DNA from 2 places in the Pseudomonas sp. HLS-6 genome. Region 1 is predicted to be linked to the other one. Evidence: predicted binding sites of a transcription regulator. Region 1 holds the regulator's gene; the other holds the start of a gene.
The links. The regulator sigma-54, encoded in region 1, starts transcription at its own class of promoters, with help from an activator protein. The targets are predictions, from matches to a motif close to ANTGGCATNNANNTTGCTNT.
Positions count from the first base shown of each region.

Region 1 (5,840 bases):
GATCAGGTCATCTGTTTGCAGGCGTAGAGTCCGTTCTGTCGTTCGATAAGGATACGAACACTGAAACGGACTCTCGTACTGTCGTGGCGTAAGCCCTTCTTCGCTGTTCGTCCTTCTTGAACGTATCGCTTGCCCGGCGAACGTGCGCGTTAGCGCTGCGCAGGCCTCACTTTACCTGGCTCAAGAAAAGGATTTCCCAATGATGAATGATGTGAACAAGGCGCCGGAGGCTGTAGGGCCTGAAAATCTGCCCGACTTGAAGGCGCATGTCGAAGTGCTGCTTGCTGAGGCTCGCGCACAAGGTGCAGCGGGTGGCAGATGATCACGTGGACCCCCTGTACACCGACGCTACAGCTTGGCTTGGGCTGGCAGTCTACGTTGGTCAGTGCAAGGCTGAGGTGAGCATCGACCTGAATGAGGAATTCTCGCCTGATGAAGCGGTGAGTTCTCCATGCGCGGCATTGGTTTCTGGATTGAGCATGGCGAGGTGCAGCATGCGCTGAACCCGTTTATTGTCTCGGGCAATATGAACGCACTGTTCAAGCAAATCGTTGCTGTAGGCCGTGATCGCGAGCCCGTTGGACGCTCATTGGGGCGCTCGCTTCTGATTGAACAACTAGATATCGTGAGTGATTGAGCAACTGTCGTAGTGGATCCTACGTCTGGTAGCTCGGCTTGGTGTTGGACTACCAGAAGGGCACGCGGCTGTGTGAGACAAGGGGGCAGTAGAATGCTTGTGCGTTATTCGCCTTCGTCAAAGCGATTGTTGATCAGCTCAACCAGTGCGTTGAGTGCCTCTGTGTCGTCTTCACCTTCGGTGTGCAGGTGTACCTGAGTACCTTTGCCTGCTGCGAGCATCATCACGGCCATGATGCTCTTGCCATCGACCAGTTTGTCCGGTGCACGGCCAATTCGTACCTGGCAAGGAAAACGGCCTGCAACGCCAACGAACTTGGCGGCTGCGCGGGCATGCAGGCCCAGCTTGTTGATGATGGTTATTTCAAGAGCAGGCATCGCACAAGAGTCCTGTGGCTAGAGGTCGCGGTGGCGGACCTGGACGTTCTTCAGCGATTGCTGCAGCAACTGACCCAGGCGTTCGGTCAGATAGACCGAGCGATGATGACCACCGGTACAACCGATGGCAATGGTGACATACGCACGGTTGCTGGCGGCAAAGCGGGGTAGCCATTTGAGAAGATACCCGGAGATATCCTGGAACATGTCTTCGACATCCGGCTGGGCGGCCAGGTAGTCGATTACCGGTTGCTCAAGCCCGGAGTGATCCCGCAGTTCTGGCTTCCAGTAGGGGTTGGGCAGGCAGCGCACATCGAACACCACGTCAGCGTCTACGGGCATTCCACGCTTGAAGCCGAATGATTCGACCAGGAACGCAGTACCCGGCTCGGGTTGATTGAGCAGGCGAAGCTTGATCGAGTCTTTGAGCTGGTACAGGTTCAGGTTGGTGGTGTCGATCTTCAGGTCGGCCAGATCGGAAATAGGACCGAGCAGTTCGGTCTCGACCCGGATGGCCTCAGCCAGCGAGCGCTGAGCGTTGGTCAGCGGGTGACGGCGACGGGTTTCCGAGAAGCGCTTGAGCAGGGTTTCTTCATCGGCGTCCAGATACAGCACATCGCATTGGATATGCCGGTTGCGTGCATCTTCAAGCAGTTCCGGGAACCGGGATAGATGGCTTGGCAGGTTGCGTGCATCAATGGACACGGCAACCTTGGGTTGCATCAGTTCGGTATTGATCAGCGCACTTTCGGCAAGCTGCGGCAGCAAGCCGGCTGGAAGGTTGTCGATGCAATAGTAGCCATTGTCCTCAAGCACATCGAGGGCAGTGCTTTTACCTGAGCCGGACCGGCCGCTGACGATGATCAAACGCATGTTCAGTGCCCGTTCTGTACATCCAGTACGACCTGATACAGGGACTGGCTATCGCCGGCCGCACGCAGTTTTTCGCGAACGTCCTTGCGGTCAAGCATGCTGGCGATCTGGCGCAGCAGCTCCAGGTGCTCGTCGGTGGCGGCTTCCGGAACCAGCAGTACGAACAGCAGGTCTACGGGAGCACCATCGATGGCGTCGTAATCTATGGGGGCATCCAGGTGGAGCAGCGCACTAATCGGTGCGGTGCAGCCACTGAGGCGGCAGTGTGGAATGGCGATACCGTTGCCGAAACCGGTTGAACCCAGTTTTTCGCGGGCAATCAGGCTCTCGAAGACATCTTGCATTTCCAGATCCGGTACTTCCCGGTCAATCAGGTTGGCAATGTGTTCGAGTACGCGTTTTTTACTGCCGCCCGGCACGTTCACAAGTGAACGGCCGGGGGTCAGGATATCTTCAAGTCGGATCATGAGTGGGGGGGATCAGCGAGCGGCTGCACCTTGCAGCAAGGCCTGCTGTTTTTCCTTGTGTTTTTTCAGTTGGCGGTCGAGCTTGTCGGCAAGCAGGTCGATCGCGGCATACATGTCTTCATGCTCGGCATTGGCGACGACTTCGCCGCCTGGGATGCGCAGGGTGGCCTCGATTTTCTGTTTCAGCTTCTCGACCTCCAGAATGACCTGCACATTGGTGATCTTGTCGAAGTGACGCTCAACACGCTCGAGTTTTTCCCCGATATAAGTGCGCAGCGCTTCGGTGACTTCTACTTGGTGTCCACTGATGTTGACTTGCATACAGCTTCTCCTTTTGTTGCCGGTGCATAAAGAGGCAGGTATTGCGCCTGCCACTTGAATTGCGGTGGCGCACCTCAGGTGCGTTACATCAGTCGCTTGCGTTCACTCGACGGTGCAATGCCGAGCGACTCGCGGTACTTGGCGACGGTGCGTCGTGCTACCTGGATGCCTTGTGCCTCCAGTAAACCAGCGATCTTGCTGTCACTCAATGGCTTTTTCTGATTTTCCGCTGCAACCAGTTTTTTGATGATCGCGCGAATCGCCGTGGACGAGCATTCTCCGCCTTCGGAGGTGCTGACATGGCTGGAGAAAAAGTACTTCAGTTCGTAAATTCCACGCGGGGTATGCATGTACTTTTGCGTGGTCACCCGGGATATGGTCGATTCGTGCATGCCCACCGCTTCGGCGATGTCGTGCAGCACCAGCGGCTTCATGGCCTCGTCACCGTGGTCGAGGAATCCACGCTGGTGTTCGACGATCTGGGTGGCAACCTTCATCAGCGTTTCGTTGCGGCTTTGCAGGCTCTTGATGAACCAGCGGGCTTCCTGAAGCTGATTGCGCATGAAGGTGTTGTCTGCGCTGGTATCGGCGCGGCGTACAAAGCCTGCGTATTGTGGATTGACGCGCAGGCGTGGGACGGCTTCCTGGTTCAGTTCAACCAGCCAGCGATCGCTGTCCTTGCGCACGATCACGTCAGGCACCACGTATTCGGGTTCACTGGACTCGATCTGTGAGCCGGGGCGTGGGTTCAGGCTTTGTACCAGTTCGATCACCTGGCGCAGCTCGTCTTCCTTGAGCTTCATGCGGCGCATCAGCTGGCTGTAGTCGCGGCTGCCGAGCAGGTCGATGTAGTCGCTGACCAGTCGTTGCGCTTCAGTCATCCAGGGTGTTTGTGCCGGCATCTGACGCAACTGCAACAACAGGCATTCGCTCAGGTTGCGGGCGCCTATACCGGCAGGCTCGAATTGCTGGATGCGGTGCAGGACGGCTTCCACTTCGTCCAGTTCGATATCGAGTTCCGGGTCGAAGGACTCACAGACCTCTTCCAGGGTTTCGTCGAGATAGCCCTGGTTGTTGATGCAGTCGATCAGGGTGACGGCAATCAGTCGGTCGGTATCCGACATTGGCGCCAGGTTCAACTGCCACAGCAGGTGGCTCTGCAGGCTTTCACCGGCCGAGGTGCGGGTGGTGAAGTCCCACTCGTCGTCATCGTTGCTGGGAAGGCTGCTGGCGCTGGTTTGATAGATATCTTCCCAGGCGGTGTCTACCGGCAGCTCATTGGGAATACGCTCGTTCCACTCACCTTCCTCAAGGCTTTCCACGGGAGTGGCGGTTTCCTGGAAGCTGGTTTCCTGGGATTCCGAGGTCGGCTTGGATTCGGCGTTATCCGCCATCGGGTCGCTGTTATCGAAGTCGTCGCCATCTTCCTGGCGTTCGAGCATCGGGTTGGATTCCAGGGCTTCCTGGATTTCCTGCTGCAGGTCCAGTGTGGAAAGCTGGAGCAGACGGATGGCCTGTTGCAACTGCGGTGTCATCGTCAGTTGCTGGCCCATTCTTAGGACGAGCGATGGTTTCATGGCAGGGGCTTAACACCTTATTCGCCGGCGCACATGCGCCATCCACTACAAGGGCGCCGAAGCGCCTTCTTTAAGCAAATTATATGCCTGAAACCGAGGTGTTTGCCTAGAGCGCTGTAACAAATAAGCCGGTATTTGGGCGGATCGTCAGCGCTCTGGCGGTGCCTCGCACCTCGGGCTTACAGGCGGAACTCGTGGCCGAGGTAAACCTCTTTAACCAGTTCGTTGGCCAGGATGGTTTCTGCATCACCTTCGGCGATTAGGCGACCATCGTTGACGATGTAAGCGGTTTCGCAGATATCCAGTGTTTCACGGACGTTGTGGTCGGTGATCAGAACGCCAATGCCTTTGGCTTTCAGGTGGTGGATGATCTGCTTGATGTCGCCGACCGAGATCGGGTCGACACCGGCAAACGGTTCGTCGAGCAGGATGAATTTCGGTGCAGTCGCCAGTGCGCGGGCGATCTCCACACGGCGACGTTCACCACCGGAAAGGCTCATGCCGAGGTTGTCGCGGATGTGGCTGATGTGAAACTCCTGCAGCAGGCTCTCCAGTTCCTTGCGACGCCCTGCGGCGTCCAGCTCTTTGCGTGTTTCCAGGATCGCCATGATGTTGTCGGCCACCGACAACTTGCGGAAGATCGAGGCTTCCTGGGGCAGGTAGCCAATCCCAGCGCGTGCACGGCCGTGCATCGGCTGGTGGCTGACATCCAGGTCGTCGATGAGCACGCGGCCCTGGTCGGCCTGTACCAGGCCGACAATCATGTAGAAGCACGTTGTCTTGCCGGCGCCGTTAGGGCCGAGCAGGCCGACGATCTGGCCGCTGTCGATTGACAGGCTGACGTCACGTACGACTTGTCGACTCTTGTAGCTCTTGGCCAGGTGCTGGGCTTTGAGGGTTGCCATTACTCGGCCTTCTTCTTCGGCTGGATTACCATGTCGATGCGTGGGCGCGGTGCGGTAATGTTGCTGCCGCGGCCGGCGGTGGCGACCTGAGACTTGGTGTTGTAGACGATTTTCTCGCCTTCGGTAGTGTTGCCTTCGTTGATCACCTTGGCCCGGTCAGTCAGAACCACCAGGTCTTTCAATGCCTGGTATTGGATCTGCACGGCATAGCCTTGCATCTTGTCCGGCTTTGCAGCGCTTTGTTGCTGCTCGAAATACGCCAGGTTGCCCACCGAAGTGACCACGTCGATATCGCCGGAAGCGGAGCGGGTGATGGTCACGGTGTTGCCTTTGATCATCATCGAGCCTTGGGTGATGATCACGTCGCCGGTGTAGGTGGCAATGCCTTTCTTGTCGTCCAGTTGGGCGTTATCGGCCTGGATGCGGATTGGCTGGTCGCGGTCGTTCGGCAGGGCCAAGGCGCTCGCGCTTCCCAGTGCTGCGCTCAGGCTGAGCAAAAAGGGGAGGGTTTTAACGAGCCTCATACTGTCCTCTTACGTTGGACAGCAGGTCCATCCTGCCGTCTTTCAAATACGCTTTCATTCCCTTGCCCGTAGTGGTTCCACCGGCGCCGTCGATTCTAACGGCTTGATCGGTTTGAGCATATTGCTTCTGTGGGAATACCGTCATGCGGGTCGTGGTAA
Region 1 is NZ_CP024478.1:1,099,677-1,105,516, forward strand. It holds partial or broken gene CS390_RS04920 (metallopeptidase TldD-related protein) at 449-637, shown strand; gene CS390_RS04925 (HPr family phosphocarrier protein) at 742-1,014, opposite strand; gene rapZ (RNase adapter RapZ) at 1,033-1,887, opposite strand; gene ptsN (PTS IIA-like nitrogen regulatory protein PtsN) at 1,890-2,354, opposite strand; gene hpf (ribosome hibernation-promoting factor, HPF/YfiA family) at 2,367-2,675, opposite strand; gene CS390_RS04945 (RNA polymerase factor sigma-54) at 2,759-4,252, opposite strand; gene lptB (LPS export ABC transporter ATP-binding protein) at 4,432-5,157, opposite strand; gene lptA (lipopolysaccharide transport periplasmic protein LptA) at 5,157-5,681, opposite strand; gene lptC (LPS export ABC transporter periplasmic protein LptC) at 5,668-5,840, opposite strand, start outside.

Region 2 (5,840 bases), 2.5 Mb from region 1:
CGTGCTGCATACCGGGCTGATCCCAGACATGGTCCTGGCTCAGGCGCTGCAATTGACCGGCATGCCAGCGGTAGGCGCGACAGTCGCCGACATGCGCGAGGGTAAAGCGTCGGCCACGTAGCACCAGGGCGGTCAGTGTGGTCAGTAGCGGTTGGCCGCCGCCGTTGGCCCGCAGCCAGCGGTTTTGGGCGAGTAGCAGGCGCTCCAGCGCCTGAGCGACACCCCAGGTTGCCGGGGTGCTGTAGTAGTCCATGGCCAGGGCCTGCAGGGTGGCCCGTGCAGCCAGGCCGCCGTCGGCACAGTGGCTGACGCCGTCGGCCAGGGCGAACAGGTAGCCCTTGCAGGCGGCCAGCTCGGGGGCGGGGGTTACCAGGCGCAGCGCATCCTGGTTTTCCTCGCGCGGGCCGATGGCGCTGGCCTGGGCAACACTCAATTGCAGGCCCATGGCTACCTCAGACGCGGGCGGCGGTGACCGCCGCCGAGCCCCAGGTGGTGCGCCAGCGGCGTTTAACACCGTGCAGGCCAAACCAGGCCAGTACGCCCAGGCTGGCGAACAACCACAGCCCCAGTTGATAGTCGCCGCTGTGTTGCTTGATTGTCCCCAGGCCGGCTGCCAGAAGGAAACCGCCGATGCCTCCGGCCATGCCGATCAGCCCGGTCATTACCCCGATTTCCTGGCGAAAGCGCTGCGGAACCAACTGGAACACAGCGCCGTTCCCCGCACCCAGGCCCAGCATGGCGCTGACGAACAACGCCAGTGCGGCCACGGCGCTGGGCAGGTTGAAGCCGACCGCGGCGATGCAGATGGCTGCCAGGCTGTACATGGCCAGCAGTGTGCGGATGCCGCCGAAGCGGTCAGCCAATGCGCCGCCAAGCGGGCGCATCAGGCTGCCACCGAAGACGCAGGCCGCGGTGTAGTAACCGGCGGTGACGGGGTCCAGATGGTACTGGTCGTTGAAGTAGCCGGGCAGGGCACTGGCCAGGCCGATAAAGCCGCCGAAGGTGACGCTGTAGAAGAACATGAACCACCAACTGTCACGATCACCGAGGGCTTTGAGGTAATCCGCTACGGCTTTGGGTTTCGCGCGCTGCGGGGCGTTGCGCGCCAGCAGGGTGAACAGTGCCAGGGTCAGGATCAGCGGTATCAGGGCGAAACCAAAGACGTTGCTCCAGCCAAAGCCGGCGGCCAGCACCGGAGCCAAGAGGGCGGCAAACACGGTGCCGGAGTTTCCTGCACCGGCAATGCCCATGGCCTTGCCCTGATGTTGGGCCGGGTACCACTGTGATGCCAGTGGCAGGGAGACAGCAAAGGAAGCGCCGGCCACACCGAGGAAAACCCCAAGCAGCAGCGCCTGTTCGTAGCTGTGAATCCCCAGGTGCCAGGCGCAGAACAGTGCGGTGATGACGATCACCTGGCCGATCAGTCCGGCGGTTTTCGGCGACAATCGGTCAACCAGCACGCCCATGATGAAGCGCAGGATGGCACCCGACAGAATCGGTGTTGCCACCATCAGGCCGCGTTGTTGGGTGGTCAACTGCAAGTCGCTGGCGATTTGCACGGCCAGCGGGCCCAGCAGGTACCAGACCATGAAGCTAAGGTCGAAATACAGGAAGGCGGCAAACAGGGTTGGGATATGGCCGGATTTCCAGAAGCTCGTATTCATCGAACACCTCGGTCAGCATTGCAACGGAAGTCGTACCCCGGAGGGCGAAACGAAAAAAACGCCGCTGCCCGACCAGCCTGAGCTGGAGGGCGAGCGACGTCTTTGTCGGAAATGTGTGGCAACCGCCGTTGGCTACCTGTGACTACGAATTAGCAAGAGCCGGGCCAGAATGGCGATCAGCCAAGCAAGTCGTTCATGGCAATGACCTGCTCGGCAACCTGAATCAGTTTCTGTTGCTTGCTCATGGCCTGGCGCCGCATCAAGGTGTAGGCCTCTTCTTCGTTGCAATGCTTCATCTTCATCAATAAGCCCTTGGCCAGTTCGATGCGCTTGCGTTCTGCCAGTTGCTGGTCGCGCGCCTGCAGCTGCGCACGTAGGGCCTGGTCGCTCTCAAAGCGGGCCATGGCCACCTCGAGAATCGGTTGCAGGCGGCTGGCCTGAATACCTTCGACGATATACGCGCTGACGCCGGCGTGGATGGCCTGGCGCATGATTTTGGGGTCGTGTTCGTCGGTAAACAGCACGATCGGTCGGGCAAGATCACGGTTGACCAATACCACCTGTTCCATCACGTCGCGGCCGGGTGACTCGGTATCGATCAGAATGACGTCCGGGCGCACCGTTTCGACGCGCAACGGCAGGTCGATGGTCAGCCCGGATTCTTCAATAACCTCGAACCCGCTTTCGATCAGCGCAGCTTTGAGTCGGCCGACTTTTTTCTCGGTGTCGTCGATCAGCAGGATACGCAGCATAGGGGCCTTTCCTCTCAGTGCTGGGCGCGCGCCACGGGCGCGTCGGCCAGGGCATGCAGGCGAAAGCTGCGGGCATATCCATACGGGTCGGTGCCGTCCCAGCGCGTTCCATCGATCAGTTGGCTGCTGCGCATGGCCGATTCCGGGCAAGGTACGCCCAATGCGCCGGCGGCTTCGCGGTACAGCGTCAACTGATGAATGCGTTGGGCAACCGCCAGGTAGTCCGGGTCGTCACGTAACAAGCCCCAGCGGCGGAACTGGGTCATGAACCACATGCCGTCTGACAGGTAGGGCAGGTTGACGCGGCCGTTATCGTGCAGGCGCAAGGCATGCGGGTCGTGCCAGTGGTTGCCGAGGCCATCGTGGTAGTCGCCCAGCAGGCGCGGTTCAATGTGGCTGACCGGGGTGTCGAGGTAACTGCGGCCGCTGAGCAGTTGCGCGGTGCTGCGGCGGTTTTCAGGGCTTTGTTCGATGAACCGGCTGGCAGCCAACACCGCCATCACCAGTGCCCGTGCTGTATTCGGGTAGCGCTCGACGAAGGCGAGCGTGCAGCCGAGTACTTTCTCCGGGTGGTCTGGCCAGATCGACTGGCTGGTCGCCAGCGTGAAGCCCAACCCCTGCTCGACAGTACTGGCTGCCCAGGGCTCCCCTACACAAAAACCGTCGATCCGGCCGGCCTGCAGGTGCGCGGGCATTTGCATTGGCGGGATCACCACGCTGTTGACGTCTTCCAATGGATGAATACCCTGGCTGGCGAGCCAGTAGTACAGCCACATGGCGTGGGTGCCGGTCGGGAAGGTCTGGGCGAAGGTCAGTTTTGTCTGGTTTTGGTGCGCGTGGCGCTCCAATGCTTCAGGATCGGTCACGGCCAGGTTTTGCAGCGCCTTGGAGAGGTTGATGCTCTGCCCGTTCTGATTAAGCCCCATCAGCACCGCCATGTCGGTGGTGGTGCCACCCCCGATGCCCAGGTGCACCGCATAGATAAGGCCATACAGGCTGTGAGCGGCATCCAGTTCGCCGCTGATCAGCTTGTCGCGCAGGTTGGCCCATGAGCTTTGGCGCTTGAGGTTGAGGGTCAGGCCGTAGGGCTGGGCAAACCCCTGGGTGGCGGCCACGACCAGTGGGGCGCAGTCGGTCAGGGCCATGAAGCCGATATCCAGGCTGTGCTTTTCTGGCGCATCGCTGCCATTGACCCAGGCCAGTGGGTTTGCCGGGAGTGTAGTGTTCACGTGATGTTGACCGCTCTGTCGTTCTTGCCTGCCCGAATGCAGACAGGTTTCGTTGAGGTGACAAAGCAACCCATATGCCAGACCGGGGTCGTGGCGCTGTCCTCGGGCCTGTGCCGCCGCTATAATCGCGCTTTTATTTCCGTCGAGCTAAGCCCGCCCATGTATAACCTGGCCCGCCAGCTGCTGTTCAAGCTTTCCCCGGAAACCTCCCACGACCTGTCCCTGGACCTGATCGGTGCCGGTGGTCGTCTGGGTATCAACGGTTTGCTGACCAAGGCGCCGCCCCGTTTGCCGGTGACCGTGATGGGGCTGTCGTTCGACAACCCAGTCGGTCTTGCCGCTGGCCTGGACAAGAATGGCGCGGCCATCGACGGTTTCGCTCAGTTGGGCTTTGGTTTCGTCGAGATCGGTACCGTCACCCCGCGGCCGCAGCCGGGTAATCCCAAGCCGCGCCTGTTCCGCTTGCCTGAAGCCCAGGCAATCATCAACCGCATGGGTTTCAACAACCTTGGGGTCGACCACCTGCTTGCCCGTGTGCAGGCCGCCAAATACCGCGGTGTGCTCGGCATCAATATCGGCAAGAACTTCGATACGCCGGTCGAGCGTGCAGTGGATGACTACCTGATCTGTCTGGACAAGGTCTACAGCCATGCCAGCTATGTGACGGTCAACGTCAGCTCGCCGAATACGCCCGGCCTGCGCACCCTGCAGTTCGGTGACTCGCTCAAGCAATTGCTTGAAGCCCTGGCCGAGCGTCGTGAGCAACTGGTGACGCAGCACGGCAAGCGTGTGCCGCTGGCCATCAAGATCGCGCCTGACATGAGCGACGAAGAAACTGCGCTGGTGGCTGCAACGTTGCTGGAGTCGGGCATGGATGCGGTGATCGCAACCAACACCACCCTCAGTCGCGAAGGGGTCGAAGGCTTGCCGCATGCTGACGAGGCGGGCGGTCTTTCCGGCGCGCCGGTGCTGGCGAAGAGTACCCATACGGTGAAGATTCTTGCCGGTGAACTGGCCGGTAAAATGCCTATCATCGCCGCAGGTGGTATTACCGAGGGGCGGCATGCAGCAGAAAAAATCGCTGCTGGCGCCAGCCTGGTACAGATTTACTCGGGCTTCATCTATAAAGGACCTGCGCTGATTCGCGAAGCAGTAGACGCGATTGCCGCGTTACCAGGCCGCTGAACCGCAGGCATAAAAAAGGGCCCCGTCAGGGGCCCTTGGGCCTTAGCCCGCCGCCCGGATAGGGCTGGCATGGTTAATCGAATTCGATCCTCGTTCAGCCAACGGCGTGAAGTTCGTTGAGTCTGTGGATACCCGCAGTGCCGGTCATACCGTCCCAGTTGTCGCCTCGTCCTTCACGCCAGCCGTTGATCCAGGCTTGGCGAACCGACGGTAGAGTAAAAGGGCAAAGCTCGCGGGATTTGCCGGTGACCCCATATTGGTAGCCACGTGAAAATGCTCGTTCCAACGGATCACGCTTAAGTCTTCTCATAGGGTGTTGCCCTCACTTGTTGACTGTAATGTCCCGTCGGCCTCGTCTGAGGCCGGGCAGAATCGTTCTGCCGGTGTGCGCTCGCTGCCGGCGTGGCGAGCAGTAAGTGTTGCCCCGTTGCGGTGACAACATAGTTTGATTTCTAACCAATGCACGACACACTGTGAATGATCGATTTGTCATAAGGACGTAACCTTTCATAGGGTCACAAGGATAAGTAAAAAATTGCTACTGCGATGGATTCTCGGAAAAGGCCGCTATTATCAGGCTTTGCCCGTAGATGGCGTCATTTGGCCAGTGCTGAAGGTCACCTTCAGTTGAACCAAGAAAACGACGAAGGGTCATCACTATTCTTTTGTAACGGATATTTTCACTCTGCCCGGTGATCAGTGCTGCGTTGTCGCATGCAAGGGTCTGTTCTTCCGGGTGGTCCGGTACCCCGCTCGGGTACCACTCGAATGCTTGATGGAAGGGCGTTCGATCAAACATCGAAAGGGCGATGCGCTTGCCCTTTCACTTATTGCTCAAGGCTTGGAAAACTCATGTCGGACCGTTTCGAACTTTACCTAACCTGCCCCAAGGGCCTGGAAGGCCTGCTAGCCGAGGAGGCGCGCGGGCTTGGCCTTGAAGAGGTGCGCGAGCACACTTCCGCCATTCGCGGCGTGGCCGACATGGAAACCGCCTATCGCCTGTGCCTCTG
Region 2 is NZ_CP024478.1:3,627,501-3,633,340, reverse strand. It holds gene CS390_RS16995 (bifunctional protein-serine/threonine kinase/phosphatase) at 1-445, opposite strand, end outside; gene CS390_RS16990 (NarK/NasA family nitrate transporter) at 453-1,664, opposite strand; gene CS390_RS16985 (ANTAR domain-containing response regulator) at 1,841-2,416, opposite strand; gene CS390_RS16980 (CmpA/NrtA family ABC transporter substrate-binding protein) at 2,431-3,645, opposite strand; gene CS390_RS16975 (quinone-dependent dihydroorotate dehydrogenase) at 3,805-4,830, shown strand; gene rmf (ribosome modulation factor) at 4,925-5,140, opposite strand; gene rlmKL (bifunctional 23S rRNA (guanine(2069)-N(7))-methyltransferase RlmK/23S rRNA (guanine(2445)-N(2))-methyltransferase RlmL) at 5,683-5,840, shown strand, end outside.
Region 2: the regulator sigma-54 is predicted to act here: its motif matches at 3,708-3,727, upstream of CS390_RS16980 (CmpA/NrtA family ABC transporter substrate-binding protein).